DNA from 2 places in the Brevibacillus sp. RS1.1 genome. Region 2 is predicted to be linked to the other one. Evidence: riboswitches for the same ligand, from Rfam matches in the RefSeq annotation. Region 2 holds a riboswitch; the other holds the start of a gene.
The links. A riboswitch is a leader RNA that binds a small molecule or an ion and turns the genes downstream of it on or off. The one in region 2 is predicted to bind S-adenosylmethionine.
Positions count from the first base shown of each region.

Region 1: it holds a riboswitch for S-adenosylmethionine, as region 2 does, so the genes downstream of both, HP570_RS16145 (MetQ/NlpA family ABC transporter substrate-binding protein) here and HP570_RS22705 (sugar ABC transporter substrate-binding protein) in region 2, are expected to answer to the same signal.

Region 1 covers NZ_JABSVA010000004.1:385,200-400,215, forward strand. The annotation lists gene HP570_RS16095 (MgtC/SapB family protein) at 1-188, opposite strand, end outside; gene HP570_RS16100 (MATE family efflux transporter) at 344-1,699, opposite strand; gene HP570_RS16105 (lytic polysaccharide monooxygenase) at 1,836-3,320, opposite strand; gene HP570_RS16110 (adenine deaminase) at 3,555-5,264, opposite strand; gene HP570_RS16115 (ABC transporter ATP-binding protein) at 5,283-6,344, opposite strand; gene HP570_RS16120 (ABC transporter permease) at 6,360-7,148, opposite strand; gene HP570_RS16125 (ABC transporter permease) at 7,154-7,975, opposite strand; gene HP570_RS16130 (nucleoside hydrolase) at 8,002-8,931, opposite strand; gene HP570_RS16135 (ABC transporter substrate-binding protein) at 9,030-10,103, opposite strand; gene HP570_RS16140 (DUF2294 domain-containing protein) at 10,301-10,657, opposite strand; SAM riboswitch class I at 10,878-10,979, shown strand; gene HP570_RS16145 (MetQ/NlpA family ABC transporter substrate-binding protein) at 11,082-11,912, shown strand; gene HP570_RS16150 (methionine ABC transporter ATP-binding protein) at 11,955-12,992, shown strand; gene HP570_RS16155 (methionine ABC transporter permease) at 12,992-13,654, shown strand; gene HP570_RS16160 (hypothetical protein) at 13,804-14,238, shown strand; gene HP570_RS16165 (YxcD family protein) at 14,226-14,519, shown strand; gene HP570_RS16170 (ABC transporter ATP-binding protein) at 14,696-15,016, shown strand, end outside.
Region 2 covers NZ_JABSVA010000008.1:121,352-136,367, reverse strand. The annotation lists gene HP570_RS22770 (hypothetical protein) at 1-43, opposite strand, end outside; gene HP570_RS22765 (hypothetical protein) at 43-540, opposite strand; gene HP570_RS22760 (hypothetical protein) at 910-1,563, opposite strand; gene HP570_RS22755 (hypothetical protein) at 1,814-2,008, opposite strand; gene HP570_RS22750 (hypothetical protein) at 2,005-2,232, opposite strand; gene HP570_RS22745 (sigma-70 family RNA polymerase sigma factor) at 2,178-2,516, opposite strand; gene HP570_RS22740 (DinB family protein) at 2,897-3,373, opposite strand; gene HP570_RS22735 (DNA-3-methyladenine glycosylase I) at 3,402-3,959, opposite strand; gene map (type I methionyl aminopeptidase) at 4,083-4,826, opposite strand; gene HP570_RS22725 (DUF2085 domain-containing protein) at 4,960-5,289, opposite strand; gene HP570_RS22720 (hypothetical protein) at 5,298-5,546, opposite strand; gene HP570_RS22715 (ABC transporter permease) at 5,836-6,834, opposite strand; gene HP570_RS22710 (sugar ABC transporter ATP-binding protein) at 6,836-8,326, opposite strand; gene HP570_RS22705 (sugar ABC transporter substrate-binding protein) at 8,420-9,442, opposite strand; SAM riboswitch class I at 9,825-9,944, opposite strand; gene HP570_RS22700 (ATP-binding protein) at 10,147-11,400, shown strand; gene HP570_RS22695 (DUF421 domain-containing protein) at 11,447-12,166, opposite strand; gene HP570_RS22690 (hypothetical protein) at 12,256-13,971, opposite strand; gene HP570_RS22685 (RNA polymerase sigma factor) at 13,955-14,500, opposite strand; gene HP570_RS22680 (hypothetical protein) at 14,522-15,016, opposite strand, start outside.

The DNA of each region.
Region 1 (15,016 bases), on a different contig from region 2:
GAGAACCGATGAACGGATTCAATCGAGACAATCGTAATGAGACAGCTCGCAACCGAAATAACCATGCTGGTTTTTACACCCAGTGGCTTGTGCTTGAGCTGCCGATCCATACCAATCATCAAGCCTAGAAATAATGCAACTCCTAGTTTTAGCAAAAAATCATACGTCGTGAATACCGAGAGTGACATGAGTCTCTCCCCCCATCTGCATTGATGTCAGGTTATCTTCCATCGCCTATGATAAGAAGTATATCTGGTCTTTTACTTAGTGTAAACGGGGCTTTCATTCTTCATGCAAAAAGCGGAAAACCCCCACTCCAGGGATTTTCCGCTTATCTGTTTCCTTATGAATGGCTGCGAATCATGCGTTTCTGTAACGACAGCAGACGTCCAAAAAGGAAAATGGCACCGGCAGCCAATCCCGTAATCAGACCAATCCAGTATCCGAATGCGGCAAGCGAAGTGAATTTCGCCAGAATGTATCCCAAAGGCAAGCCAATCACCCAATAAGATATCAGCGCAACGATAAAGGTAATGGTCACATCCTTGTACCCGCGCAGTACCCCTTGAATAGGGGCCGCGATGGCATCAGAGATCAGGAAAAGGATCGAGTACATCAAGAAATGCTGGGCAAGCTCCAACACCTCGATGTCGGTCGTGTAAAAACCAGCAACCTGCTCGCTAAACATCAGCAAGCTGATTCCGAACAAAAGGGCGATAACAACAGCGATGCCTATACCCAAATAACTGTACTGCTTCGCGTCCCGGAACCTCTTGGCTCCTACCTCAAAGCCGACGACAATCGTCAACGCCATGGATATGCTCAATGGCACCATGTACAGGAAGGATGCGAAGTTCATCGCTGCCTGATGCGCAGCAATCGTTATCGTGCTGTATTCACTCATGAACAAAGTGACGGCCGCAAAAATGCTAACCTCGCAGAAGATCGAAAATCCGATAGGAAGCCCCAGCTTCAGCAGCTCTTTCCATGCTTTCATCGAGATCCGATGAAATTTGGAGAACAAACCGAACTCAACGAATGGGTGCACGCGATTCACGACAAATAGAGTAATCAGAAAAATACACCAGTATGTGATGCCAGATGCAAGCCCGGCACCGATTCCACCCAGTCGAGGCAATCCGAAGTTACCAAAGATAAGAGCGTAGTTCAACAAGACATTAATCGGCAACGAAAGCAGGGTAATGAACATCGTTACCCTTGTCTGTCCTAATGCGTCGATAAAGCAGCGGAGCACCGTATAAAGAAACATCGGAATAATTCCAAGAGCGATGGCATGCAGGAAGCCGCGAGCAATCGTACGCACCTGTGACTCCAATTGCATCCAGTTTAGGATCGGATCGAGCACCAAACCACCGACGATGATGACACCAACCGCAATCCCCACACTCAAATACAAGGCTTGCATAACCGTGTAAGACACCTGATCTTGTTTCCTTGCACCAACCATCTGTGCAACCATCGGCATGACAGCCATCAGAATCCCCGTCAAGCCTGCTTGAACAGGTGTCCATAGACTAGCCCCAATCGCTACCCCCGCCAAATCTGTCGGACTGGCGTGTCCAGACATGATGGTATCGGCGAACGTCATCGAAAACAGCGCAAGTTGTGAGATCAAGATCGGAAGCAAAACAGCCAAAAACTGTCGCCATTTTTCTTTTAGCGAATAGGTTTCATTCATTTTTCATTTCCTTCTAACCTTATAAGATGGACTTATCGTTCAAATTATAAGTATAGCAAAACAAGTAGGAATCGGCAAAATAGTGACTGCACTTAGACAAACAAAAGCCCAGGCAGTTCACCCGGGCTTTACTACATTATTCAGCCAGCTTCCATACATCGGCTTTCCCTGGCTCTTCGCCCTTGGTCCACCACTTTGCCTTATAAATCTTGTCTTCGTAGTTCACTTCCGCTCCACCATCATACGCTTTGCTGGAATCCCACGACAGTACGACATCGCTTACCAACTTCCACGCATCGGAACGGTCTGGCTTTTCACCAGTTACCCACCATTTTGCTACGTATTCCAGTCCCTCATACAAGACGCGGTTGCCCTGTACATACACAGCAGAGGAATCCCACTCAGCGATTTCACCTGGTATTTCAGGCTTTTTCTCCTTTGTGCTTGCAGCAAAAGGCGCGCTCTCTTCGGAAATATTTCCTGCTGCATCAACTGCCTTAATCGTATACGTATAAGATGTTCCCGCCGTTAATCCTTTATCGACAAAGGAAGGCTTCTCAACTGTTCCTACGTGGGAGCCATCACGGTAAATCTCGTATTTCACCACACCCACATTGTCACGGGAAGGACTCCACATGAGATCAATTTCTGTCTCTGTTGGATGGTGAGTCATGATTCCTGCTGGTGCTGTCGGTGCTTCTGTATCCACGATATCTTCAGCTTTTGTGCGAACGGTAAGTGCTTTGCTCGCGTTAGACTCTTTCCCTTTGCCATCGACTGCCACAATGGTATAGCTGTAAGCCGTAGCAGGCGTCAAATCTTTGTCGATGTAAGCTGTTTCTTTTGTTGAAGCGATGAATTTGCCATCGCGATACACATCGTATTGTTTGATTCCCTCAGATGCGACGGATTTTGTCCAGCTAAGGTCAATGCTTGTAGCTGTTTGTGATACGGAAGTCACATTGTCTGGAACGGTAGGCTTTTCTACGATACCTGTTCCAGGATTAATCAGATTCACATCGATGGCCTGGTAAAAAGCCATGCCTGTATCAGCAATTTCCCAAACAGCCAAAATAATGTGGTAACCGCTACGATCTGTCGGTACATTGCACGTTTGCGTTAACGTGAATGGCGGTCTTTTCCCTCCGTCCTGGAACGAGCAGAACAGTTCCAAATCCGCTCGGGTAAGTGGCTTGTTAGGATTCCAGCCTTTTTTCGTGATGTAATATTTCCACTCCGCTGTACTATGCGGGGCTGTTAGATTCCAAGTAAACGCATTTTGTCCACCCTGCAAGGTAACCTTGGTCCAGCGATCTGCTGTTTGTGCATAAAGCTCAGGATAGCGGCCTCCACCGGTAAATTCACCATCGGCAGGACCAGATTGCGGAAACCCGCCAATACCCTCTACGCTTTGCGGCTCCCACTGGATTTGACCGCAGCCTTTGTTTTGCCCCGTCTTACACAAGTAAGAACGACTCGCTGGCGATTCGATGTACCCGTGAGCCGAGGCTTTCTCAGCGAACACGAGAGTAGCTGCGCCCGCCACCAGCATCATTGCCAGCATGAATAAAAGCGACAGCCCTTTACTGAACAGATTGTTTCTCAACCCTACGTTATCCATTTATTTATCTCCTCTTTTCTGGATTAGGATCGAATACCATGTTACAGAAAAATTTTCCAGTATTACAGATTCTGAATACCTAAACCAAAACCTGCCAAATACCCTAATTCCAGTAAGGAAATAGGAGATTATTCAGGAATGTATACCTATGCATGAAAATTTATATGCTTCATTCGGGACTTTTTGATCAAAAAAAATTGCCTGCCGAAAATAATTTTCAGCAAGCAACTTTTATTACATCAAGAGCAACGGAACTATTTTCCCGTCATTTACATCGATCAACCCCATATCCGTTAGCTTCAAGGCTGGACTGACTGGTAAGGAATGCGTGCTGATCGACATGATCGGGTTGTAATGATTGTAACCGAGCGACTCCATGGCACGGCGAAGCTGTTCGACTTCCTTTGCCGTCTTTTCCAATGGTTCCTCTGTCAAAATACCTCCGACCGGCAAATGAAGGCTCGCGATCACTTTGCCATCCTCTACCACGTAAAAGCCGCCCTGGTTGCGGATGACTTCATTGGCTGCGACCATCATATCGTGCGGATTATGGCCGACAACCAAGAGATTGTGGTTGTCATGCGAGTAGCTGGTGGCTACCGCACCTCGCTTGATCGTATCGCCGCTGATCAAGCCGTAACCTCGATTGCCGTTTATCCCATAGCGTTCAAAGACGGCAATCAAGCCGTACGGGCTCTCCTCCCACAAGAGTTGCCCTTCCCGTACCTCAGCGATCCCACGGTGATCCTCAGTAAATGTAGAACCGTTTTGAACGAGCATGACCCGACATGGATAGCGATTGTCCGGCACATCTACTGTGACGCGGAAGTCTTGCTCTGTAAGTGGCGATAGCTTGATGCTCTCATAAAAATGTGCAGGAAACTGCTTCGCTTTGACTACTTGTCGGTACTCTTCCTTGGCGTCATAAGCTTTCTTCCCCTTTTTGTAGACGCGCTCGATCTTGAGTTCATGCAGGTCAGACAGCAGCAGGAAGTCCGCTATTTTGCCGGGAGCAATCGCCCCTCGATCCGTCATGTTCATACGTCTGGCAGGGGTAAATGTACTTGCGTAGATCGCGCGTTCTGGCTGCATGCCCATTTGAATGGCTTTTTTCACGATATGGTTCAAATGTCCGCGATTGACCAAGGAATCAGTCATCACATCATCCGTCACAAAGCAAAAATGCTCGGAAACATCTTCTTTGATCAAATAGTCCATGACTTCATCCGTCATCGATTTTTCTTGAATCTCCAGAAACATGCCCGCTGCAATTCTCGCTTCCATGCCCTCACGCGTCTGATGCGTATGATCAGAGTCCACTCCCGCATAAATAACACGATGCAGATCCAAATCGAGCAATTTCGGAACGTGCCCCTCGATGACGAGCTTTGGATACGTCTTGCGGATATGCTCCAGGATGCGATTGGTCTTGCAGTCAGGGTCCTTGATGATGTCTACGTAATTCATGATTTCGCCGAGGCAAATGATCTCTTCGGAGCGCAAGAGCTCGTCCATATCTGCAATCTCGACAGACCCACCTGTCGTTTCCATCGAGGTAGCTGGTACAGAGCTCGGGATCGCGTACAGCATATCAACGACACAATCACGGCTCGCACGAATCATTTCTTTGATCCCTTCGATTCCGAAAACATTGGCCATCTCATGCGGCTCCGGTACGATCGTCGTCACTCCGTTTTGAATCAAGCCAAAGGAAAACGTCTCCGGCGTCACCATCGTGCTCTCAATATGCAAGTGAATATCGACCAGACCAGGAATCATGTAGCGGCCTTGTCCGTCCACGATCTCGGCAGCTTCAAATGTTTCTGTACTGCGCTCACCAATATAGAAGAATCGTTCATCCAAAACAGCGACGTTTCCTTTGATGAACTTTTTAAAATAGCTGTTAAACACTTGGACGTCTTGAATCAACAAATCGACCTTCACGATAATAACCTCCTGTCTTTAGTCCACGAGCACCACTTTGTCTTTTGGAAACAGCAGATTGACGTTTAGGCCAGTCTTGTACGGCGTCTCCATCTCTTGATTGACCGTGAAGTCGCCCAGCTCTGTTTCCACGACATATTGATAGCTGCGTCCCAAAAACGTGCTTACCTTTACCGTCCCACGCAAACGGTTCATTCCCGGCTCGGTGCTCTCTTCTGTTGTCACGAGAAGGTCATCTGGTCGCATTGCGCATTTTTTGCCGGACGGATTTGCCGTACCCGGATTTTTGGACGCGGTAAAATGATGGTCACCGACACGCAAGCCAATTTCTCCGTTCTGCTCGGTGCGCTCTGCGAAATCGATGAAGTTGGTAAAACCAATAAAGCGAGCGATAAATTCGGTCTTCGGATATTTGAAAATCGTGGCTGGATCGTCAAGCTGCTCGATCACACCCTTGTTCATAATCGCCACCTGATCAGAAATGGAGAAGCACTCCTCCTGGTCATGCGATACATACACAGTCGTAATTCCCAACTCCTGCTGAATGCGACGGATTTCTACGCGCATGTTGATCCGCAGGTTGGCATCGAGGTTACTGAGCGGCTCATCGAACAGCAGCAAGTCAGGCTGAATCACCAATGCACGCGCAATTGCCACGCGCTGTCTTTGACCACCGGATAGCTCCTTCGGGAAACGCTTTTCGTAGCCGCCGAGGCTCACGACTTCGAGGATTTGCTGTACCCGGGTCTTTACCTCTGTTTCATTGACCTTGCGCAGGCGCAAACCGAACGCCACGTTATCGAAAACAGAAAGATGCGGAAACAGTGCATAGCTCTGAAACACAAACCCGAAGTTGCGCTTGTTGACCGGAACGCGCGTATAATCTTTTCCTTCAAACATGAATCGTCCATCTTTTGCTTCCAGAAAACCCGCAATCAGACGCAGCGTCGTCGTCTTTCCGCAGCCGCTCGGACCGAGCAAAGAGATGAGCTGTCCTTTTTCGATATTGAGATTGAAGTTTTGCAAAATATATTGATTGTCATAGGCAACCGATACGTTTTCCAGCGTGAGCAATGCCATGAGTTGATGCCTCCGTTATCGTTTTGTAAAGTAGGAAAGCCCCATCAGACGTTCAATGATGAACATGAGAATAGCCGTAAAAATCATGAGCAGCACGGAAATCGCGGCGATCGTCGGATCGAAGTTGTTTTCTACGTACGTCAGCATCTGGATCGGCAGCGTGCTTACCCCTGGTCCCGTCATGAAAACAGAGATATCTACGTTGTTGAACGACTCCAGAAAAGCGATCAGAATCGCAGCAATAATCCCGGAGCGAATATTCGGCAAGACGACTTTGAAAAAGGTTTCGAGGCGACCTGCCCCAAGGCTTAACGCCGCTTCTTCAATGGCGAAGTCAAAGTTGGACAAGGAAGATGCAATAACGCGAATGATAAACGGAAGCATCAGCACCGTATGACCGACGAGAAGTCCCGCATAAATCGGCAAATTATATACAACAATGACGTATTTCAGCATGGCAAAGCCCATCACGATACCCGGAATCAGGACAGGTGAGATGAAAACGCCATTCAAGATGCCTTTGCCGCGAAAATCAAAGCGACTGAGCGCATAGGCTGCCGGAATCCCCAACAAGAGCGCAAAGAAATTGCCCAGCAAGGAAACGAACATCGACGTCTTGAACGTCGTCATGAACATTTCTACATTGAATATGTTTTCGTACCACCGCAAGGAAAAACCCTCCGGAGGAAACTTCAAGACGCTCCCCGGCTCAAACGACGTAAAGGAAATGATAATGAGCGGCCCTAGCAAAAACAGAAAGACGAGAGAGGTAAACAGGGCCAACCCGCGATTTTTCTCCTGCATAGCTTCTACCCCTTCGGATTTAATTTCGTCGCCAGCTTGTTCATGAAGTAGATGACGACAAATGTAATGACAATCATGATCGTGGCAATGACGGATGCCAAATGCCAGTCATTCAGCGTAATCGCATTTTGATACAGGAACGTGGAGATGACCCGCTGTTTTCCACCTAGCAGGGCAGGCGTGGTGTAGGCGGTCAAGCTTCCGACAAACACGAGAATGCTACCGATGATGAGTCCCGGTACACTAAGCGGCACAATGACTTTCCAGAAGGCAGTCAACTTGGAAGCACCCAAGCTTTCCGCCGCCTTCAGCAAGTCTGGGTCGATGTTTTCCATCACCCCTACCAGCGTAATAATGATCAGCGGCAGGAACAGATGAATCAAACCAATCATCATCGCAGTCGGCGTATACAATATTTCCAACGGCTTATCGATGAGCCCGATTGCAAGCAGCGAGCTGTTCAATAAGCCCTTTTTTCCGAGAATAATCATCCAAGAGAACGACCGCACGACAGAGCTGGTCAGCAAAGGAAAAATCGCCAATGCCAGCAGGATGCCTTTTTTGCGTGGGCCGAGCTTGGAAATGTAGTACGCGGCAGGAAAACCGATCAGAACACACGCAATCGTTGTGACCAGACTGACCTGCAACGTTGTCAGCATAATTTTCAGGAAGTACGCATCGGTAAGAAATTGGAGATAGCCTTGGATCGTAAAGCTACCCTCTTGATAAAAGGTGGACGCAATCGTCATCACGATCGGAATGACCATGAACAGCGTCAAAAACAGCACACCCGGCAACAGCAATAAATAAAGACCCGTTTTTCTCATCTGATTAACTCCTGTTCACGGTATCGTCAGGCTTTCAATGCGCCGAGAAAACGCGCAAAGAACGCATCTGCATCTACGTCCAGACAGACGTTTATGTTCGGTTCTTTTTTCAGGCGGTTTTGAAAGTCGCAAACCGTTTGCCCATCACACAACTCACTTCTCGTTTCGATATCTACATATAACTTCTGCGTCTTCACCAGCTTCGGATCGAGTGCGACCGCGACAGCCAACGGATCATGCATAGCGCACGCATAGATGCCATTTCGCTGAAAATAGCGATGAAGGTAATCAGACGTACTCTGTCTCACGTACTCGCCCATCGGGGTATCTCCTAGCCCGCGAATATGCTCCTCGTTCAGCAGCACTCTTCGCGTTACATCCAGCCCAACCAGCGTCAATTGTGGGAATCCAGCATGAAATACGACCTTCGCTGCCTCTGGATCAACGTACATGTTGTACTCCGCAACTGGCGTCACATTGCCATGCTCGCGGACCACTCCACCCATGAAAATGACTTCCTTGACGTGTTGAACAAGCTCCGGACATTTTTTCACCGCCAAAGCCAAATTGGTCAGCGGCCCCGTCATGACGAGCGTAATTTCTCCAGAATGAGCGAGTACGTTTTCTACGATGAAATCAGGGGCAAAGCCAGCAGTCGGTTCCTTGTAAATCGGAACTCCGGCAAGGGCACCGCCCAAACCATCCTCACCATGTACGGCATGCTCGAAAAACAACGGCCGCAACAACGGTTCAGACGCTCCACAGATGACAGGGATTTGCTCGCCGACTTGCAGGAAATCAAGAATTTTGCACGTGTTTTCCGTGGCTTTTCGCAGCGACACGTTGCCATTCACCGTAGTAATGCCAACTAAATCGAATTGCCCGCTTTTCACAGCGAGAATAATGCCAAGCGCATCGTCAATGCCCGTATCGACGTCAAGAATGATCTTTTTCACAAGTGGTCCTCCTCACGTTCATACAAATTCCTATACGTTGAAAAACGAGGGTATATCCGAATTGTCTATACCCTCGCCTATTGTTTTTCTATCGTACGTTATTGCGTGATTTCACGATTCCAACGGTCAATCCATGCTTTGGAGTGCTCGTTTACGAATTTCATGTCCAGCTTTTTCAGCTTGCTTACGGTTTCTTCCCCGTACGTTACACCTTTTGCTTCTTCTTCTGTCAGTTGAACGGTCTTGTTTACAGGGGAATCGATTTTCGCTTTTGCTGTTTTCTCCTGAACCTCTTTGCTCAGTTGATAGTTGATGAAGTCTTCTGCGAGTGCTTTGTTCTTCGAGCCTTTTACGATGTTAACCGTATTCATAACCGCATATCCGCCGCTTGCAGGTTGTACGAAAACAGCTTCTGGAACAGCGGCTTTGATGTCTTTGAAGTACATTTCCATAATCGGTCCTACGCCGATTTCTTCTTGTCCAAACATGTTCACGTATTCGGAGGTCTTATCGTAGAACTTCACGACACTTTTGTTGACTTCTTTCATTTTTGCGAAGGCTTGATCCTCGTTAAATTCCTTGCTGCCCGCAACCGCAGAAGCACTGTCGAGAACCATTGGGCCAGTTGTGGACGTAATGCTTGGCAGTGTCAGCTTGCCTGTCAGCTCTGGGTTCCACAGATCTTTCCAATCCTTGATCTCGGTTTTTACGAGCTTTGGATTGTAGGCAATCCCGAATTGACCAATCGTGTATGCCGGACCGTACTCCTCGCCCAGTGGCGCTTTGGCGATGTCGTAGATTTGATCCAGGTTCGGGATGCGGCTGCGGTCGATTTTTTCAAATGCGCCACTCTCAATCCCTTGCTGTGCATAGTAGTCAGAGAGGTAGATCAAGTCTACATCGGAGCTTCCTTGGCGGACCTTGTTCAGACGCTCTGCGTTGTTCCCTATTTCCAGCACGATTTTCACGTTATGTTCTTTTTCAAACGGCTCATATACTTCTTTGCGGAAAAAGTCTTCGGAGAAGCCCCATGTGGAGATGACCAGCTTTTGTGGCTCGCCCTTGGCTTCGCCGCCAGCTCCCCCCGCTTTTGGTTGATCATTGCTGCCACAGCCAGCGAGTGCCAGTGACATCATAGAAAAAGACAGGATTCCAGCAAGTAATTTCTTCATCGTAATTCTCCTCCAGTTGGGTTCATTTGATGACAAAATATGGTGATACAATAAAAAGAAAAGTACCCTTGATTAGAACGTATCATTCTAAACAAGAGCACTTTTCTTCGTAAACAAAGAGAAGTGACACCCGTTTTTACGCAAAGTCTACGGTCTCCCCTTAAGATAGATCAAAAGAGAAAATCCGAACGATTGCGTCAGGTATTCAGTTCTGATTCAGCTAAAACAACATTCGTGATCGCCCACTGCGTAGGCGCATCATAGTCCCTGAGCACGGCTACCAACAGCAACCCCATCTCTTCTTCCAGTCGTTCTCTCAGTCTCTTCTTATAAAGAAGGGACATGCGAAAATCGACTTCGAGCTTGAGGGCCGGTGCTTCTCCTTCCAACGCTTGTGAGCGCGGAGAGCGGCGATGCTTAGCTTGGAACGTAATCATCTGATTTTCAATCGTGACTCGGAGCAAAGTCGTTCCAAATCCGAACAACTCTTTTGCTATCTCATTATAGATGGCAGACAGCTTTTTTCTAGTTTCATTGGAGTCCACGAGAGTCATGTCATCACCTGCGATAGCTGGCATCGGGTTCATTCGCTCTCATTATACATATGATTTTTTCATTCTTCAATAGAATATTCGTATTTAGATCAATTTCACATTTTTCCACCAAGTCATTCGTTTGCAAAAACTGTTGACACCGAAAAAATCAGTCGTTATAATCCAACTATCCAAATAAGAATTAACAACAATGTTTGGAATGATAATTTCATAGCACATTCTCTTATGAAGAGAGGTTGAGGGACTGGCCCTATGACACCTCGGCAACCTATCACAAACGATACGGTGCCAAATCCAGCGGAATTATTCCGACAGATAAGAGAGGTATTGTTGCAGTGTGGTTACATACTTGCAGTTTTCGCCTCTTCTGTCGGAAGAGGCTTTTTTCTTTTCCATCTTACATCCAGAGAAAAGGGGTATTTTCATGAAAAAAACTGGTCTACTGCTCACTACACTACTGCTCGCTGCATCGCTCGTAACGGCTTGCGGGGGCAAACAAGAAGCTGCGCCTGCTAACGGCGGCACTGCTGCTGAACAAACCTCACTCAAAGTGGGGGTCACTGGCGGCCCACACGAAGAGATTCTCAACAAAGTAAAAGAAGTCGCCAAAGGCAAAGGGCTCGACGTCGAAGTCATCGTTTTCAACGATTACGTACAGCCAAACCAAGCTCTCGATAAAGGAAATCTCGATGTAAACAGCTTCCAAACCATCCCGTTCTTGGCGAAGTTCAATCAAGATCACAAAACAAAGATCGTCGAGGTCGGAAAAACCGTGACGTACCCGATGGGCCTGTACTCCACCAAGCACAAAAAAGTCGAGGACATCCCGGCAGGCGGCGTTGTCGGCATTCAAAATGACCCGACCAACCGAGCACGCGCCTTGCTGCTCTATCAGGCAGCTGGCTTGATTAAGCTCAAGGATGGCGTGGGTGACAACGCAACACCACTGGACATCGTGGAAAATCCGAAAAATTTGCAATTCAAAGAGCTGGAGGCTGCTTTCCTGGCACGCTCGCTGAGCAACGTAGAGGTTGCTTCGATTAACACGAACTTCGCGATGGAAGCTGGCTACTCCCCGAAAAAAGACGCGATCTTCGCTGAGACGGCTGACTCTCCATACGTAAACATCTTGGCAGTCAACGAAACCAACAAAGACAACCCAGCCGTCAAAAAGCTGGTGGACATCTACCGCTCGGAAGAAGTGAAAAAATTCATCGACGAACGCTTTGAAGGAGCTGTACTGCCGTCCTGGTAAGATCGACGCCAGGAACATCAAGAACAACAAGGAGAACTCGTTATGATACAGCTAACCGATATTCATAAGTCGTATCAAGTAGGAAACAAGCAGGTAGAAGCATTGAAGGGCGTATCCCTGCAGGTGGAAAAAGGGCAAATCTACGGGGTGATCGGCTTTAGCGGAGCGGGGAAAAGTACCCTGCTCCGTACCATCAACCTGTTGGAGAAGCCGACCAGCGGTTCTGTGATCGTCAATGGCCAGAACATGCTGACCCTCAAGGAAAAAGAGCTGCGGCAAGCTCGCAAAAAGATCGGGATTATTTTTCAACACTTCAACCTGCTCTCTTCCTATAATGTCTTTGACAATGTAGCGGAAATCTTGCGGATGAATCGCGTCCCCAAAGATGTCATAAAGCGCAAGGTAGAAGACCTTCTCGGCTTGGTTGGCTTGTCTGATAAAGCAAACGCTTATCCTTCTCAGCTATCCGGTGGACAAAAGCAACGGGTGGGCATCGCTCGTGCACTTGCGACCGACCCGGAAATCCTGCTCTGTGACGAAGCGACTTCCGCTCTCGATCCGCAAACAACCGAATCCATTCTGGAGCTATTGCTCGACATCAATCGAAAGTTCAACCTGACCATCGTGCTGATTACCCATGAAATGCAGGTCATCAAGAAAATCTGCGACCAAGTAGCCATCATGGAAAACGGCGTCGTCATCGAGCAAGGCTCTGTTCTGGATGTGTTCAGCAATCCGCAAGAGCAAACGACCCGTAATTTTATCAAAACGGTTTTTGATGATCAGGTACCACAGGAGATTTTGTCCAAGATAAAAGAATCCGGACCCGTTTCCAAAATTGTTCGCGTTGCTTTTCGCGGAGATGCCGCTCTCGATCCTGTTCTAGGCACCTTGTCCGCACGCTTTCCGATCAGCACCAATCTGTTATACGGCTCGATTACGACCATTAAGGGAACGGCGCTCGGCATTTTGCTTTTGCACATTTCTGGTGAAGACCAGCCCATTCAAGATGGCATTCGCTTCTTGCGCGAATCCGTCTACCGCGTAGATATTGTGTCACCAGAGGAGGTGCGGACCTAATGGAGCGTTTGATTGAAATGATTCCGGTATTCGGGCAATCCCTGCAAGAGACCGTCATCATGGTTGGGTTTTCCTTGTTCATTGCGACACTGATCGGGATTCCGCTCGGGATTTTGTTGGTCATCACACAGGCGAACCACCTTTTTCCGAATAAAATCATTTATCACACCCTGAATACGCTCATCAACATTGTGCGTTCGTTGCCTTTTATTATCCTGATGGTTGCAATCATTCCTTTTACAGAGTTGATCGTGGGCACTTCGATTGGGATTGAAGGAGCCATTGTGCCGCTCATCGTCTATACAGCTCCTTATATCTCACGCCTGATGGAAACGGCCCTGCATGACGTAGATCGCGGCGTGATCGAAGCGTACCAAGCGATGGGCGCATCCCGGACGCAGATTATTTTTCGCATCATGCTGCGTGAAGCACGGCCTGGCATCGTCCTCTGCCTGACGATCGCGACCATTGGGTTGATCGGTGCTACTGCAATGGCGGGCGCAGTTGGTGCCGGCGGACTGGGCGACCTCGCCTTGCGCTACGGCTACCAGCAATGGGACATTGAAGTCATGATCATTACCGTCATTATCCTCGTCGTCTTGGTCCAGCTCATTCAATCGTTGGGTAACTGGGCAGCCCGAAAACTGAAAAAGAGCGCGTAAATCGAAGAACCCCTGACGAGATCGCTTGTCAGGGGCTTTTTTGTAGGTATTTAAACCGATCGTCACTGAAAGTGCATTGGATTTTCGCTAGATATTCATGTAGACTTATATGTACAAGTCATTCAAATGAGAGGTGCTACCTAAATAACATGAAAAAACTCATCATGATGTTGGTTGCCGTAATGCTCGTACTCGCTCCGGCCGGAGGATTCATTGATCACGCCGACGCGAAAGGCTATAAGTCCGGGAAAAAATCTTTTAACTCTAATACGGCTCCCACCAATACACAAACACCCAACAAAGCCGATTCAAACGTAAACGCATCAACCAATAAAGGTACGACAACAACTCCTGCTGCTACCGCAAGCAAAAGCGGCGGATTCATGAAAGGTCTCATGATTGGTGGTCTGGCTGGTTTGCTGTTCGGATCCCTATTCGGTGACATGGGTATGCTGGGCTCCATCCTTGGCTTCATGATCAACCTGATGGCGATCCTCGCAGTGATTATCCTGATCCGCAAAGCGTTCGTCTACTTCAAAAACAAGCGTGAGAAAGAACAGGAACTGAACGCATGGAAAAGATAACTTTTTCTGAACAAGATATTATTAATGCGATTTGCATTCATGCAGCTTTCAAAAAGCAGTTGAAGCCACAAGACATCTCCGTCGAGCTGATGTGGGACGAGGAGTATGGCTTCTCTGCTGAAGTACACTGGATGGATCGCCAACAAATCTTCGTCGAGATTAACATGATTGAGGCGATTCGCTACTACCTGGAGACCCAAATGCAGCGCAACCCTTATTCTGCCGGTATCGAGCTGGTATTGGACGACGATGAAGGGATTATCGCTCACATCACCTACTAACACTGGATAATTATTTGTTAACCCAAGGCCAATTTGTTCACACATGTGAGCAGGTTGGCTTTTTCATATTGAATTTGACCTCGTTCCGTTATATACTTTATCTTAGTGAAAATGATTATCATTGTCTTTGTTTACACATACATGTACATACTTTCCTAAAAAGGAGTTGGCCCATTGTGGAGCGCTTATACACGCAAAAGCTGGACATCGGATACGGTGAGCTTTCCATTGTCAAAGACTTGAACATCAGCATTCCTTCTGGAAAAATTACTGCTCTGGTTGGTGCAAATGGTTCTGGTAAATCGACGATCCTCAAAACTCTCGCGCGGATTATGAAACCAACCGGCGGACAAGTATTTTTGGACGGAAAGTCGATCCATCAGCAATCGACCAAGGAAGTCGCCAAGCAACTCGCGATTTTGCCGCAAAACCCAACCGCACCCGATGGCTTGACCGTGTCTGAGCTCGTTACCTATGGCCGCTTCCCCCACCAAAAA
Region 2 (15,016 bases):
GCACAAGCTCTGGGGCCTGTGCTTGTTGTTCTTTTCGTGCCACTATGATCGGACCCCCTCTACATCAAATTCGTTGATTTTTTCTGTGACTGCTCTCTGCACCGCCACGTTGTAGGTGAACTGGAACGCGATTTCCGTCCGGTCCTTTTTATCCCGCCAAATACGCAAGGTAGAGCTGTCGATCTCGATGGACAATCCAGACGTCTTACCTTGATAACTGAACTGCCTTTGGCGAAGAAGCTCACGCAGCGGTTCGGCTGAAAGCGGCTGGTAGACGCCCGCTACCTTTGGATAGTGGAGGACGATGGCTGCTTCTGAGACCACCTGATAGGAAGTGAGGCTTCTTCCTTCTTCACGGACCCCTTGCGTCAAAAGAAACGCGATAGGGGGTTGGAATCGCTGCGCCATCCAGTCGTCCACATTCACAACAGTAGACAGCTCTGGATACGCTTCCTTCACCAGTTCAATGAGAACAGCTAGCTCACGATCCATCAAGCTTCCACCTCCCATACTTGCGGTATTCTCGTCTGTCTTCGTCACATGTCTCTTCCCCCCACTATTTCACTTCATTTGGCAAGGTATCCACGGCAAATACCCGCCGAGCAGGGAGCGAGTAGCCTTTGGCTTTGACTCGCAACATCGTGTGGCGTCAATTGCCGTTTTCCCCGCTCGCCGGACATTTGAGTCGGTGGCGTACATAAAAAGCCACCCGACAGCTTCATCGGATGGCTCGTATCTCTCTTACTTGTTTCGCTTGACTCAAGTATAACCGATTTGAAGGAAAAACCGGGAAAATGACCCGATGTGTCAGGAAGTGTCAACCTTTGTCAGCCTCAACATATTTGTGAAAATAAAAAGAAGCTGTCATCATCAGACAGCTTCATCTATTAAGCCGGGCTTTGTTTTTCATCATCCAGTCTGCTGTACCTGATCGCCATACATCGCCCATGCCATCTTCATCACAGCACTGCGCTTGATTTCATAATACCGCTGTCGGGACACACCGATTTCTTTGGCAATCAGATTGTTCTTGTCGCCATCCAGCAAAGCTTCGACTACCAACCGTTCCTGCTCTCCTGGAATCGTCTCAACCGCTTTGTTGATCCGCTCGATTTTATCCTGCAAATTTTGTAGCCTCTTCCATTTCCGCTCCCGGCGTACAACCTCTGCGTGCGTCTTATCACCATTGCTGCCTTTTCCTTTCGGCATCCCTGCATCCAGTCCGTACTGTGCGACCATTCCTTCCCCTGCTTCACGCAAAAAACGCTGGATACGCACGATCTCGATCTGCATGTAATTGTAGTCGCGGATTTCTTCCTCCGCCTTTTGTAGAAAATCTACGATGGGTGCTTGCTCGCTCGTCCGGGCAAAACCTTCTTTTCTTGTGGATACTGTCTTTTGCTGCCCTTTTATCTCTTGATCCCGCATGTACTTGTCCCACTCCGGGCAAGAATCGATTTTTCCTACGTGCTTATCATGAACCTGGCAATGTGATTTCTTTCCCCAGCACGTTGCCGGACACACCTCGCATACTGCTTCCATGAAAACATCTTTGCTGATCAAGGTACTATTCCCCCTCGGTCATATATATGAAGTCCGTATGATTGCTTATCGGTTTTCGTTGAGTCTTGCATCTTTTCTTAATCTTTGAGACAAACCGATCTGTCCGATAATGACTCCGACCAATAAAACAACTGCTCCGATTAATGCTGCTTCTATCATTTCGTACGTATCTCCTTTGCATGGTCATTTTCTTGTATAATGAAAGGGGGCAAAGAGGATACTCACCAGTTGTATTCTTTGCCCCAAGCAATTAATGGGGATTCCGATCGTCAGTCGGGGTCTCCTTTTTTTCCTGCTGCTCTTTCTTTTTCTCTTTGTTTGCCTTTAATTGCAGATTGAACAGATTATTGATCCGAATCTGCAAATCCACCTGCTTAAACGTGACGATTAGAGCAAGGAAGCACACGACCACCGCGAGAACCTGAACATAATCAATCGTCATCATAGCATCACTTCTCCACTACGGATCGCCTCGAGCATCGCCGTTTTCATTTCTTGCATGCTCTCTTCGCGAGGTAGTTTGATAAAGGAAGCAAGGTACTCCATGTCAGGAAGCAAAAAGTCGAGGATCGTCAGTACCGCCCGATTGTCCCCTGACTGTGCTTTTTGGAGGATCAAGCTGAACGAGTCAGCTTCTCGGCCAATTGGCGCAAATATTTGTTTTTGCATTTACTCACTCCTTGTCTGGTCATATTCAGTTTTTGGGCTACCTGTTCTTCTGTCATTCCTTGAATAACGACATGCTTGATAATGATCCGGGCTTTTTCTGGGAGCTGCATCAACACCTCCTGAACATACAGGTTGGACAGATTATCCTCCATCGTTTCCGTTCCCCGCATCCCTTCTTTGATCACCGTCTCCCTGCACAAACGCTTCTTGGCGGCGTATTGCAATCGCCAAGCAATCCTTTTGAGCACCTTTCTGCAATGCTCTTTTAACTGCTCATCTGTCATATGCTTCACCTTCTGTCTTTTTCGAACATCCAACCGAAAATAGGAACACTCGTTCTCTTTGTAGTACAAGTATCTCATACTATGGTAATAAGTTCAAGTTCTTTCTACCAGATTTTTGGAGATGATTTCTCCGGTTAAACTTCTGCATAAATTCCAAATAAAACATCAAAAAACACGATCCCCAGTGGAGATCGTGCCTATGTAGAAGTATGAAATTATCCTTACACAACGGATGTTCCCACTCGATAAAAGTACAAAATTTCCATACTTTTCGAGCTTTATCTGTCCATCACACAAAAAACACGATAAAAATAAAAAAGCAAGCTCCTCTCTCATTCACAACAGAAGAGCTAGCCTGCTTTTTTATCTTTCGCACTTTTTTAATCCCAAATATTCGGTCGTTCAACGCCCATCGTTCTCATATAATCCAGCAGTTGACCGGTATGTACCGACTCATGATAGGCGATTCGGAGTAGCATGTCTCCAAGTGTGCGGACATAGCCTACATCGGATCGATCAATGCGGATACTCTCCAAATCGCTCTTGGACAACCCTCTGACGAAGCGGAGAAACTCTTCTCGATATGGCTTCGCAAAGGCCAAATCTTCTTCTACGGTCGAAAACTCTTTGGTTTCATACGGATTGGGAATGTCAGACAGGGCAGCGCTTCCCCGTTGGATCAAAATCTGGTGATACAAAAATTCACCCTCCATGACATGACGAATCATTTCTCCGCACGTAAACGCTTTATCGTCAGGCTTCCATTTTAGCATATCTGTAGGGATTGCCTTCCACACCTTGATGCTTCTACGCCTTACTTCCTCAAAGTTTAAGATTAAGAGATCATTTTCGTTCATGCCATTCTTCCCTCCCCGTAAGCTCGTCCTAATTTTTTTGATAGAGATCACAAGTCGCTACGTGATCATTGACCATGCCAACTGCTTGCATAAAGGCGTAGCAAATGGTTGAACCGACAAAAGTAAAACCGCGCTTTTTCAAGTCCTTGCTCATTTTGTCGCTGATTTCGGTAGAAGCAGGCACATCCTTCATTTCCTGAAAATGATTATGAACCGGCTTCCCGCCTACAAACGACCAAAGATAGCTGCTAAAAGACCCAAACTCCTCCACAACCCGCAAATAGGCCTGGGCGTTCTTCACGACGCCCCGAATCTTCAGCCTGTTTCGAACGATGCCTTCGTCTGTCAGCAATTGCTCGATTTTGGCTTCATCGTATTGAACGATTTTCTCCGCTTCAAAGTTATCAAACGCTCTTCGATAATTTTCCCGCTTCTTCAGGATCGTGTACCAGCTCAGTCCGGCCTGTGCGCCTTCCAAATTCAAATATTCAAAGAGCAACCGATCCTCATAGACAGGAACTCCCCACTCGTGATCGTGATAATCCATATAAATAGGGTCCTGATTCACCCAGCCGCACCGATTCATGCAAAGAAACCTCCTTCACGAAATACGAACGTATATTCTTATATAAAGAATATATAATCATTGGGTATTCTGCAAGTTTTTCTTCACAAAAAAAGACCTCATCCATTTGAGGTCTCTCAGCAATCAAGCAGTTAAAATAATTGGCTTCCCCTTCGTTACAACGATGGTGTGCTCGTATTGCGCTACGTAACTCTTATCAGGCGTAATGAGCGCCCAACCGTCCCTGCCATCATCCACATATTCCGTCCCCGTTGAGATGAATGTTTCTATTGCCAACACGAGACCTTCTGTGAGCAAGCGTCTTTCCTTTTTGTCATAGTAATTCAAAATGTAAGAAGGCTCTTCATGCAAGCTTTTGCCGATGCCATGGCCCGTAAGGTTTTTGACGACTGTAAAGCCCTTTTTCCTGGCCTCCTGGTGAACAATGCGACCAATTTGGCTTAGCTTTGATCCCGCCTTTGCTGCATCCAATGCCTTGTACAGCGACTCCTCTGCGCATTCGCATAAGGATTGCTTCTCAGGCTCACCTTCCCCTACAACAATTGAAGCACCTGTATCGGCAAAATAACCATCCAGCTCCGCCGAGACATCAATATTGATGATATCGCCATTTTGCAGAACTGTATCATCAGGGATGCCATGCGCAACAATGTGATTGACACTGATGCATGTATGCCCTGGAAAATCATACGTGATATTCGGTGCAGACCGCGCTCCGTACTTTGCCAAGATCTCTCCGCCAATCCGGTCGAGTTCTTTTGTTGTCACGCCTGCCCGCACTGCTTTGAGCATCGTCTCCCGCGCTTCTGCCACAATGCTACCGATCCGCTTCAAACAAATCAAATCATGTTCATTTTGAATCGACATATGTTGCCCTCCTGTCTACGAATGTAATGATTCCTCTTATCTATTCCTACATTGGAACATTTTTCATCGCCAATCGCAACCTGTCGAAAGAACAAAGAACCCCAGAAGCGCCCTCTGCGACCCTTATCTAGCTTCACCCCAGTCTCTCTACCAAAAACCAAACGACATTCGAAATGAGCAAAGACTGTCCGATTCCAAAACTGAATCCTGTAAAAAAACGCAGCTTGTTATTGCTTGTTCGCCACTTCCAATGTTGGGTAAAGCCATCAATCAGCATGGGCAATAAAAGCAGTCCAATCAAATAGTAAGAGGTCACGATATGCATTCCTGCAAAAACAGGCGCCGGCAGGTATCCAACTAGGATCGAAACACACCTGGCACATAGGGGCATTTTCTTACCACCGATAGAAAAGGAACGATCTGCTCGTCGATGACAGGGAATCCACTGTGTATTGATCATCATCAGCTCCCTCAATCTGGCTTGCAATCGCAATCTGGTGTATCACAATCCGGACAATCAACGGGAAGATAGCTGCAATCTGGCGAACCATTTTTACGCTTTTTCCGGTTTGTCGAATAATAGAGGATCATGCTAATGAAAACGAGAAGACCAAGTATGAGCAAGACTCCTCCTGTAACATAGTCCCCTTGATACAGAAATACGCCTCCCGCAATCCATGTGATCATGCAAAGCGTTAATCCAACAAAAAACAGATACACCCTCTCCCTTCCTTTCTTTCTTTCTTTCTTTCTTTCTTTCTTTCTACGAGAAAGAGTATCTGTAGTTTCAACTGTGCGTGACGATCAGGCGTGAAGTCATCGACCCTGCTGATTTGTTATAGCGTCCACATATTTATACCGCTCTGTACGTGCGGATGTAAGCCGATAAAAACAACATCCCTTCTCTTTATTTGAAATTGCTTTCGCATTTGTCTCACTTGCGTAAGAACAATACTTAGCTTCAAAAAAGAGAAGGGAATAGTAGGAAGATGAGATGAACGTTTCTATTCTAAGCGTTTCGTTTTCTCCGCAGTTGATAATAGGTCACAGCCAGTGCAAGCGCCAATACCGTTCCTTTAATAATGTCATACGCGTAATACGGCAGATTGAGCATCGTCATGCCGTTGAGCAGCACCCCGATCAGAATGGCTCCCACAAATGTACCGAACACATTTGGCTTCCCTGCTCCAAAAACGGAGAAGCCTACAAAAGCAGCCGCTACTGCATCCATCAGCATGGAGCCGCCGCTACTCACCTGCCCGGTACCGATCCGCGCTGCCAAGAGCATCCCGCCCAAGCCCGCAAAAAGAGCAGAAAGCACATAAGCCAAGGTACGATAGCGATTCACAGGAATCCCCGACAGACGGGCTGCTTCCAAATTACCACCTGTCATGTACAGCATCCGCCCCTGTCTCGTATAGGTCAGGTACACATGCGTAATTGCGACAAGTAAAAACGTCAGGATAACCGGAACAGGAACGGAGAGAATTTCTCCTTGGCCCAGCCACAGGAACCATTCCTGGAATTTTCCCGGAGCCTGTGAGCCGTCTTGCATCGGCATGTTTGCGTAGATCGAGTAACCTTGGGAATACGTCATATGAATGCCGTTGACGATGTAGAGCATCGCCAGAGTAGCCAGCAAATCAGGAATGCGGATTTTCACGACCAGAAAAGCGTTGACCAGCCCGACGAGCAAGCTGAGTACAATCGGAACAACCAAAGTCGTGAAGACTCCTTGTTCGTACCAAACCATCATCGAAGCAGAAACGACCGTGGTCAATGAAACCGTCGATCCTACAGACAAATCAAAGCCTCCGACAATCAGCGAGAACGTAACGCCTATCGCGACAAATGTCACAATCGAGATGGAGCGAAGAATATCCGTCAGGTTGTCGTACGTGAAGAAATACGGGTTGGTCAGACTGAATAACAACATGACAATGACGATGACTGCAACCGTTCCGTATTTGTAAACAAAATCAAACAAGCTAAACTTTTTATCTGCCACGTTACTCACCTCCGCTTGCGTAGTACATAATCAGCTCTTGTGTTGCTTCCTCGCGACTCAATTCCTTCACGATCTTGCCCTCGAACATGACGAGAATCCGGTCTGCGATCCCGATGACTTCCTGAAACTCACAGGAGAAATACAGGACGCCCTTTTTCTGCTCGGCAAGATTTCCAATCAGGCGGTAAATATCGCTTTTCGCTCCGATATCCACTCCTTTTGTCGGCTCGTCAAACATAAAGAGGTGAGCGTTTGTATCCAGCCATTTGCCGATCGCGACTTTTTGCTGGTTTCCGCCGCTGAGAAAACCGACCAGCTGCTTGATGTCGGCTGTTTTTACCCCAAGGCGCTGCACCAGCTCTTTTGCGTTAGCCGCTTCCGCCCCTCTTTTGATAAAACCGAGCCAGGACTTCTTTTTCAACGAGGCGACAGACAGGTTGTTCTGCACGGACTCCTCTACGAAAATCCCTTCTTTGCGCCTTTCCTCCGGGACGAGTACGATTCCGGCATCGACGGCGTCTTTTGGCGAGCGCAGCTGGATACGTGTTCCATGCAAGCGAACAGCTCCAGCCTTTGCCTCATCCGCACCGAAGAGCAGTCGGGCGAGCTCAGTCTTCCCTGCCCCGACTAGACCGACGACGCCCACGATTTCTCCCTCTCGAACCCGCAAGTCGACACCGTGTACCTTGCCGCCAGCCACACCAGACGCCTCAAAAATCGTTTCGCCAATCGGCACCGCAAGCTTCGGGAACTCCTCGTCGAAGCTTTTGCCCAGCATGTTAGCAATCACTTCGTCCATATTGGTCTTCGCCGTCTCTGTGGTCACAACATGCTGTCCATCGCGCATGATGGTGATCCGATCACAGATTTCAAAGATTTCCGGCAGGCGATGGGAGATATAAATGATCCCGACTCCAGCTTTTTTCAACTGCGCAATGATTTGAAACAGCCGTTCGCTCTCCTTCGTGCTCAACGGCGCTGTCGGTTCATCGAAAATGACGTATTTCGCCTTTTGAACGGTCGCCCGTGCAATCAAAATCAATTGCTTTTCCGACAGCGTACATTCTTCGACGAGCATCCTCACCGGAATGGAAAAGCCGAAGTTTTTTAAAATCTGCTCCGTTTCGTTGTACAAGCTCTGCCAGTTGATCAGTCCCTTGGTTTTCGCCTGGACGAGTTGGTCCGCCAATATGTTTTCGGCGACACTCAAATACGGGATCAAGGCGGTGTCCACTTCCTGATATACACATTGAATGCCCTGTGCTTTGGCGTCCTGCGGAGATTGAATCGACACGGCCTGTCCATCGATGGTGATCGTGCCACCATCTGCCTGATACGCTCCCGTGAGAATTTTCATGAGGGTACTCTTTCCCGCACCATTCGCTCCGAGCAGTGCGTGAACCTCTCCTGCGCGCACCTCAAAATCGACGGATCGCAGGGCAGGAACCCCAGAAAACTGCTTCGCCATCCCTTTCATCTGCAATGTGGACATGTTTCACACCTCCTGTTAACCTGCGTGTTCCCACCTCTATAAGGAAAAATCCCGTTGACGGATACAGCTCAACGGGAAAAGCCAATTTGGTTCTTACTTGCCCCACTCTTGTACGTATTGGGACAGGTCGCCCATCGTTACTTTTTTATCCTTCGGCAGGTCTTCTTGTTTCACCAGCACTGGGTTCAGCTTCACGTTGTCTGGCACTTGCTCGCCTTTGATTTTTTGGAACACGGTTTGGGCATGGATGCGTCCGATATTGGATGGGTCTACCGCTGCCGTCGCTGCCCACGGAGAGTTTTCTGCCTGAATCATTTGCAAATCCTCATCGCTCAAATCGATGGAGTATACTTTGATTTCCGTACGTCCTGCTTGTTGGATGGCACGTGTCGCCCCTTTGGCAAATTCATCCCAAGCCGCCCATACTGCTGTGATGTCGCCTTTATTCGGATACTTTTTCAAGATCGCTTCCATCTGCGTTTGTGTATCGAGAGCCGTATTGTTGGTTGCAGAACCGAATGCCGCAATTTCTTTCAAGTCCGGGTATTTATTCTGGAAAGCTTCGTACGTCACTTGGCGTTTTTCCATGGGCGCAAAACCAGCTACCCAAACTTTTACGATGTTGCCTTTGCCGTTTGTATCAGCCGCCAGCTTTTCCAGGCTCAGCTCTGCCAACTTGTTGTCATCCTGCGCCACAACTGGCACACCCGGAATGTTGATGTCTGTATCAAACAGGACAACCGGGATTTTTTTATCCACGGCCTTTTGCGTGCCCTGCTGCAACGCTTCTGCCGTACCATGATCGATCAGAATACCATCAAACCTTTGGTTCACAGCCGCATCGAGGTTGGACGCCATTTTTGCCAGATCGGTATCTGCGTTGAATACGGTCAACTCGCCCCCGTTTTTCTCCACCTCTTTCTTCACGCCATTGATATATTGAGCGGAGAACGTCCCTACATTTTGGCGCATGATCAGTGCGATTCTCTTTGCCTTCTCTCCCGAAGCACCGCCGTTTGTACTGCCGGTTCCCGTTGTTGCCCCGCTGCCGCATGCCGTCACGAGAACAGAAGCTGCCAAAACAAGTGATGTGATCAGACCGAGTTTCTTTTTCATTGAGATGCTCCCCCTTTTTTCTTTTTAAAACAGATAACAAGATGAAATTTTTTTGTTTCCCCTCAATCGATTGAAGCTTCTTTTGATTTCACTTTCAAAAAGGAATAAAACTTCGTAGAAGAAGCGCATTTCCAGTCCAAGCGCCTCTGGAGCCCATCTCAGCTTCGGAAGAAATGGCGGGGAATTTCAGCTTCATTTATGAAATCCTTCCTGAACCTTCTGCGTTTGAAGCGCTCCCGCCATTTCTTCCGAAGCGGACAGTCTTCACTCACAGCGGGGCGGAGGCCGAAGCGTAGACTGGAAATGCGCTTCTTCCCCACGACAGCTACGCAAAAAATCCTCTTTCACAGAGAAAGAGGACAAAAATCGACAAGATTCTCGCCTCTTATCTGTCAGGTATTCTACCTGTTGGAGTTAGCACCTTGGCTCGAAAGAACGCATTCTCTCGTGCTAGGTTGCCGGGCTTCATAGGGCCATTCCCTCAGCCTTCTCTTGATAAGAGTAGTTTCTATTTTCAAAACGTTTGTATAAGTATATACAGAATATAATCTGGCAATTACCTATCTGTCAACTAGGTTTACCGAAAGAATTTTCTTGATAAATATTCCAGTTTCTTCTGTAACATCAAGAGGGATTTTGTTGTGTCTTGTCGAATTATCGTAGATTGATACAAGCCTAGCAAATATTTGCGATGGGGATGCTACATGAGTCTATTAAAAGAAGTTATTCTTCAATGGTTTTTCGCCATTATCCCGTTTGTGTTTTTCAACATTTATTACCGTGACAAAATGAGGAACTACAGCCGTTCCTTTATTGCCATCACCAGCTCAGCCTGCATGTTTCTCGCGATGACCTTCGCCCCGAGTGTGACGAATGGCATGTTTTTTGATATCCGACATGTCATCATATTTTTCGGACTAGTTTATGGCGGAGTCGAGATTGCCCTGCTCCTTCTGATTGAAGCCTTGGTTTATCGGTACTACCTTGGTGGCGAAGGAACATGGGTTGCCTTGCTGATCCTTACAGTCAATTTTGTCTTGTCACTCTTTTTGTATCGACACTACAAAGCCAGTTATCGGAAAACACTGTATCTTTTTATGACGAGTGCGATTTTTTCTACGGTTGCTTTAGGGACTACTTATTACTTTTTTCCCACGTATGTAACTCAACACCTCGTTTACTACACCATAGCGATTCCTATTCAAAACTTTTTCGGCCTCTGGTTATTAATGTCGCTTTTCAGCAAATGCGTTTCGGATAAGGAGCTGTTTATCCGCCACGCGCAAAACGAAAAAATCCAGACGATGAGCCATGTTGCTGCATCGCTTGCCCACGAGGTTCGCAATCCGCTGACAGCAGTCAAAGGCTTTTTGAAATTAATACAGGAATGTCCGGAAAATTTGGTAAAAGTCGATCAATACATTCGCATCAGTCTTGATGAAGTCCAACGCACAGAAGCCATTTTAACCGAGTACCTTGCGATTTCCAAGCCGCTCAAGGAACGACATGAGATCATTAATCTTAGCGAGCATTTGCATGCCATCCGCGAGGTGATGCTCCCCTTTGCCAATATGCATAACGTGGAGCTTACGTTGCAAGATTTTGAGAGACCTGTGACGATCAAGGCCAATCCAGACGAGTTCAAGCAAGTGTTGGTGAATTTCATCAAAAATGCTATCGAGGCGTGCTCGGATATTTCGGACGGAAAAGTCTCCCTGGACTTGCTCATCGAGCGAAACAAAGCCCTGTTGGTCATCAAGGATAACGGCGTCGGCATGGATGCTGGACAGATTAGCCGTCTCGGAACGATTTACTTTTCTACGAAAACAACTGGGACCGGTCTGGGATTGACGTATTCCTATCATGTCATTCATGCGATTGGCGGAACGGTCAATGTATCAAGTAAACCACGAGTAGGAACCAAGTTCACCATTATGCTCCCGTATAAGGCACAGTGACTTCATGCAATTTTGCAGAGGGACTGTGCCTTTTTCCATTCGATCGCTAATGATGCAACGGGGGTACTTGTGGTTCTTTTTTGTTTTTCAAGGAAAACTGCAATTCATTTTGGCGATTGATCGTCGCGAGAAAGACTTGTTCGGACGCGATCCCCTTTTTCTTTAATTCGTGCGCAAGCCATTGCTCATCGCGTTTCCGGTATGACAATACATCTGGATATATCTTGCCTTCCACAATGAACGGCAGCGACATTCCCGCTGAAGAAGTATGGATGCCCAAATCTTGTTTCGTTACGACCTGCTGTTCTACTTTTTTGAGCACAGTCAACCGACCGTTTGCCTCGATAATAGCCAAATCAATCTTTGTCAGGTCAAAAATATCTTTTTCTCGAAGCATATGGAGGACATTATCGAGCGAGTAGCGGATTTTTTTCAAGTTTTTGATGTGAAAAACCCCGTTGTGGAAAATGACGGTCGGTTCAAATGTAACCATTCTGCCAAACCAGCGAAAGACAATAGACAACTGCGATACGATCCGTTGCAAGATCCCCAATGTCACAATCGCTACTGCAATTGAAATATGCCGGACATCTGGCTCTGCAATGTCAGCTCCTGCCACTGACCCCAAAGTAATAATGATAATAAAGTCAAAAACAGGTAGCTCCCCAATCGAGCGCTTGCCCATGAATAAGGTGATGATCAGTAATAAAGGAATAATCGTACATACGCGCCCGATGACGATCATGGTTTCTCCGAATCCTTCCACGTTTGTCCCTCCCTCACGCTTTACTATGCAATTTCTGGGAAGGCATTATGCAAAACAAAGCACCAGGAGTCTCCCCCTGGTGTCTCTCATTATTGGAGTGGCAGCCATTCTCCCGAAATGGCATCCACATCCCCATTGCTTTTCAGTATTTCTGCCGAATAGACTAAGACTGGTTGCTCTTGAATCTTATTGTAATTGTTATCAAGAGGGAAGACATAGCGAGGACTGAGCGGATGATGTTGGAGATAAACCTGCGCTGCCTCTCCCGGTGAAATCACCTTGGCCACATCTGCGAAGCTCTCCTGCTCATGAGGGAATGTCAAATTCACCCCGATAATTTCTCCTGTCTGCCCGTCGATCATGACCTTATAATACTGATCCGGTACCATTACGCCGTTTATTTCTCGGACAAAGTTCAATTCAACCTGTCTGCCCATCACATACACTTGCTCCTGCATCCGCACCGTCTTCACCCGTGAATCCAAATACGGCTCCAAAAACAAGATCGCTCTCTCCTGCAATTCTGCGACGGTACGTGTCGGATCACCTTCTCGCAGCTCAGGATAAGATATCTTGAACGCTGCTGCCCGATTGTTGACAGTAGTCAGCCGCATGGATCGCTCTCCTTTTTTGGCCTGGTATTCCCGTTCGTTGTCTCCCAGCATATATTCAGGCACATTACTCCCCATAAATGTGAAGCCCTCCACCTTCTGACCGAAGAACTCCATGGCAGCCGCAGCCTCTTTTGCCGATGCAACCATTGTCTTCTTGCCTCCGGGCTTGACGGCAATGCTGTCGCGAAACGACTCTCCACGCCACAAGGTCGTTTTCACTTCCTTGCCAGTACGAGCGTCGAGATACCCGGAGAAGCTCTCCCTGTAGCGAAGAACGTAGTCCACGTCCTTCTTCCCAACTCTCTCATACGTCAGCTGCATGACTTCTGCAAGTCCGCTCTCTATTTTCTTCGGAGAAGGCCTCTCAGCTATTGGAGGAAACTGCCCAGCGTCCAGATTCATTCCGGTTGAATCCCCTGAATTGATATAGCGAATATCCCCGACATCGCTCATGCCAATCACATAGTTATCTCCTTCTACCTGCACGTCATTCACATAGCGTTGCAAGCGGACGGCTTCATGCGAAACGGTATCTGTTCCCTCTTGCCCATCTACTTGTTCGATCCGATACTGTTCCAGATTTTTGCCCAGGAACGGTTCCATAAATGCCTTCGCCTGTTGCTCTATTCTCTCCTTGGAAAGCGTTCCTTCGACTTTCTCTTGCCCTGGAATCTTCTCCAGATCGAATCCGAGCAAGAGCCCGCTTTTGGCGTCCAGCTTCGCTCTGGCATATAGCGACACTTCTGTTCGTTCTTTGTTGCTGAACATGCGAAAATCTATGTCGTACACCTCTCGAGGAGCTTTCGCTACGTAGACCCTCTTTTCCGATTCCCGAAAAGGAGGATATTTCTCGTACAGCTTTTCCAGTGTTCTGATTGCTGCTTGGCTTAGCTCGCTTTCTGTTATTTCTGTCGAGGAGAAGGAGCGGGGAACCAAATGCGCTTGTGATTCAACCCGAGATTGCGTGAACATCTCCGGGGTTACACCCATCATCCATACTGCTGCTGCCACCGTTGCAGCGGAAACCGTCCATGTCGCCAGCTTGAGGACGATTCTTTTCGAGCGATTCGTTTTGGTGCGCGCCCGTTGCACCAGCTTTGCTTCCAGCGCTTCGACGAATTCGCTCCTTGGCTCCGCATCCTTTGACTGAGGAAGAGCCGCGAAGAATTGCTCGTCATTTGGAGTATTCATTGGCCAACCCTCCTATCCAGTCGACATGCATAACTTTTTTGAGTTCTTTTGTTGCTCGGTGAAAATCTACACGGACTTTGGCTTCGCTTGTCCCGAGGATTTCTGCCGTTTCCCGAATGCTGTAGGCCTTGATGCCGCGCAAAATCAGTACATTCCGATGATGCGGCTTCATTTTTTGCATCGCCTGCTCAATTTCCAGCTGTTCTTCCTTGGAAACCAGCTCCGCTTCCGGCCTTCCCAGAAGAGAAGGCAGCCCTTTTAACAATTCCATGCCAAAAAGCGTTTGCACCCGCCTCTTCCGGTAATCATCGATGGCGACATGCTTGGCAATATGCAAAATCCATGTCTTCACACTGGAACGCTCTTCATATCTACCCAAAGCGTTCAAGACTCGGATAAACACTTCCTGCGTCAAATCCTCCGCATGCTCGCGCTTCCCCGTGAAGTAGTAGAGATATTGATAGACATCACGGTAGTGCTCACGATAGATCGCTTTAATCCGCGCTTCGTAATCGATTGTGTCCTGCACTGGATTTCCTCTCCCTGCTCCCTACCTGATAAATTGACCGGTAACCGCGTCAACCTTTCCGTTTCTTTCTTTTGGCTCATAAACAAGGACAGGTGTTGCCTGGTATCGCCCGTTAAGGGAAGGAAATACGTAGCTCATTGTAAGCGGATTAGCTTTTAACAATGCTTGTACGGCTTGCTCGGGCCCTACGACATTTGAGGCATCATCATAGGATAATTTACCAATAGTTACTGGTAAACTGGCGGATACAATGTCTCCCGTATGCATGTCAACTTTTACTGAATAGCCCTGTCCTTCAACCATAATCCCTTGGTGTACAGGAGAAAATAGAAACGTTTGCTTGCCTGCTTCTCTATTAATCATTTGTGGCACCAGCTCCATTTGTGGTACCAGCTCCGTTACCTCTGCGTCTACAAATGGTTGCAGAAACGCCACTGCTTTTTCCTTGGCAGCTGCCTCTGTGATCACTTTCTGCTTTGGTGGGTTTTCAATTACATGGAAGTACGCAATCTGATC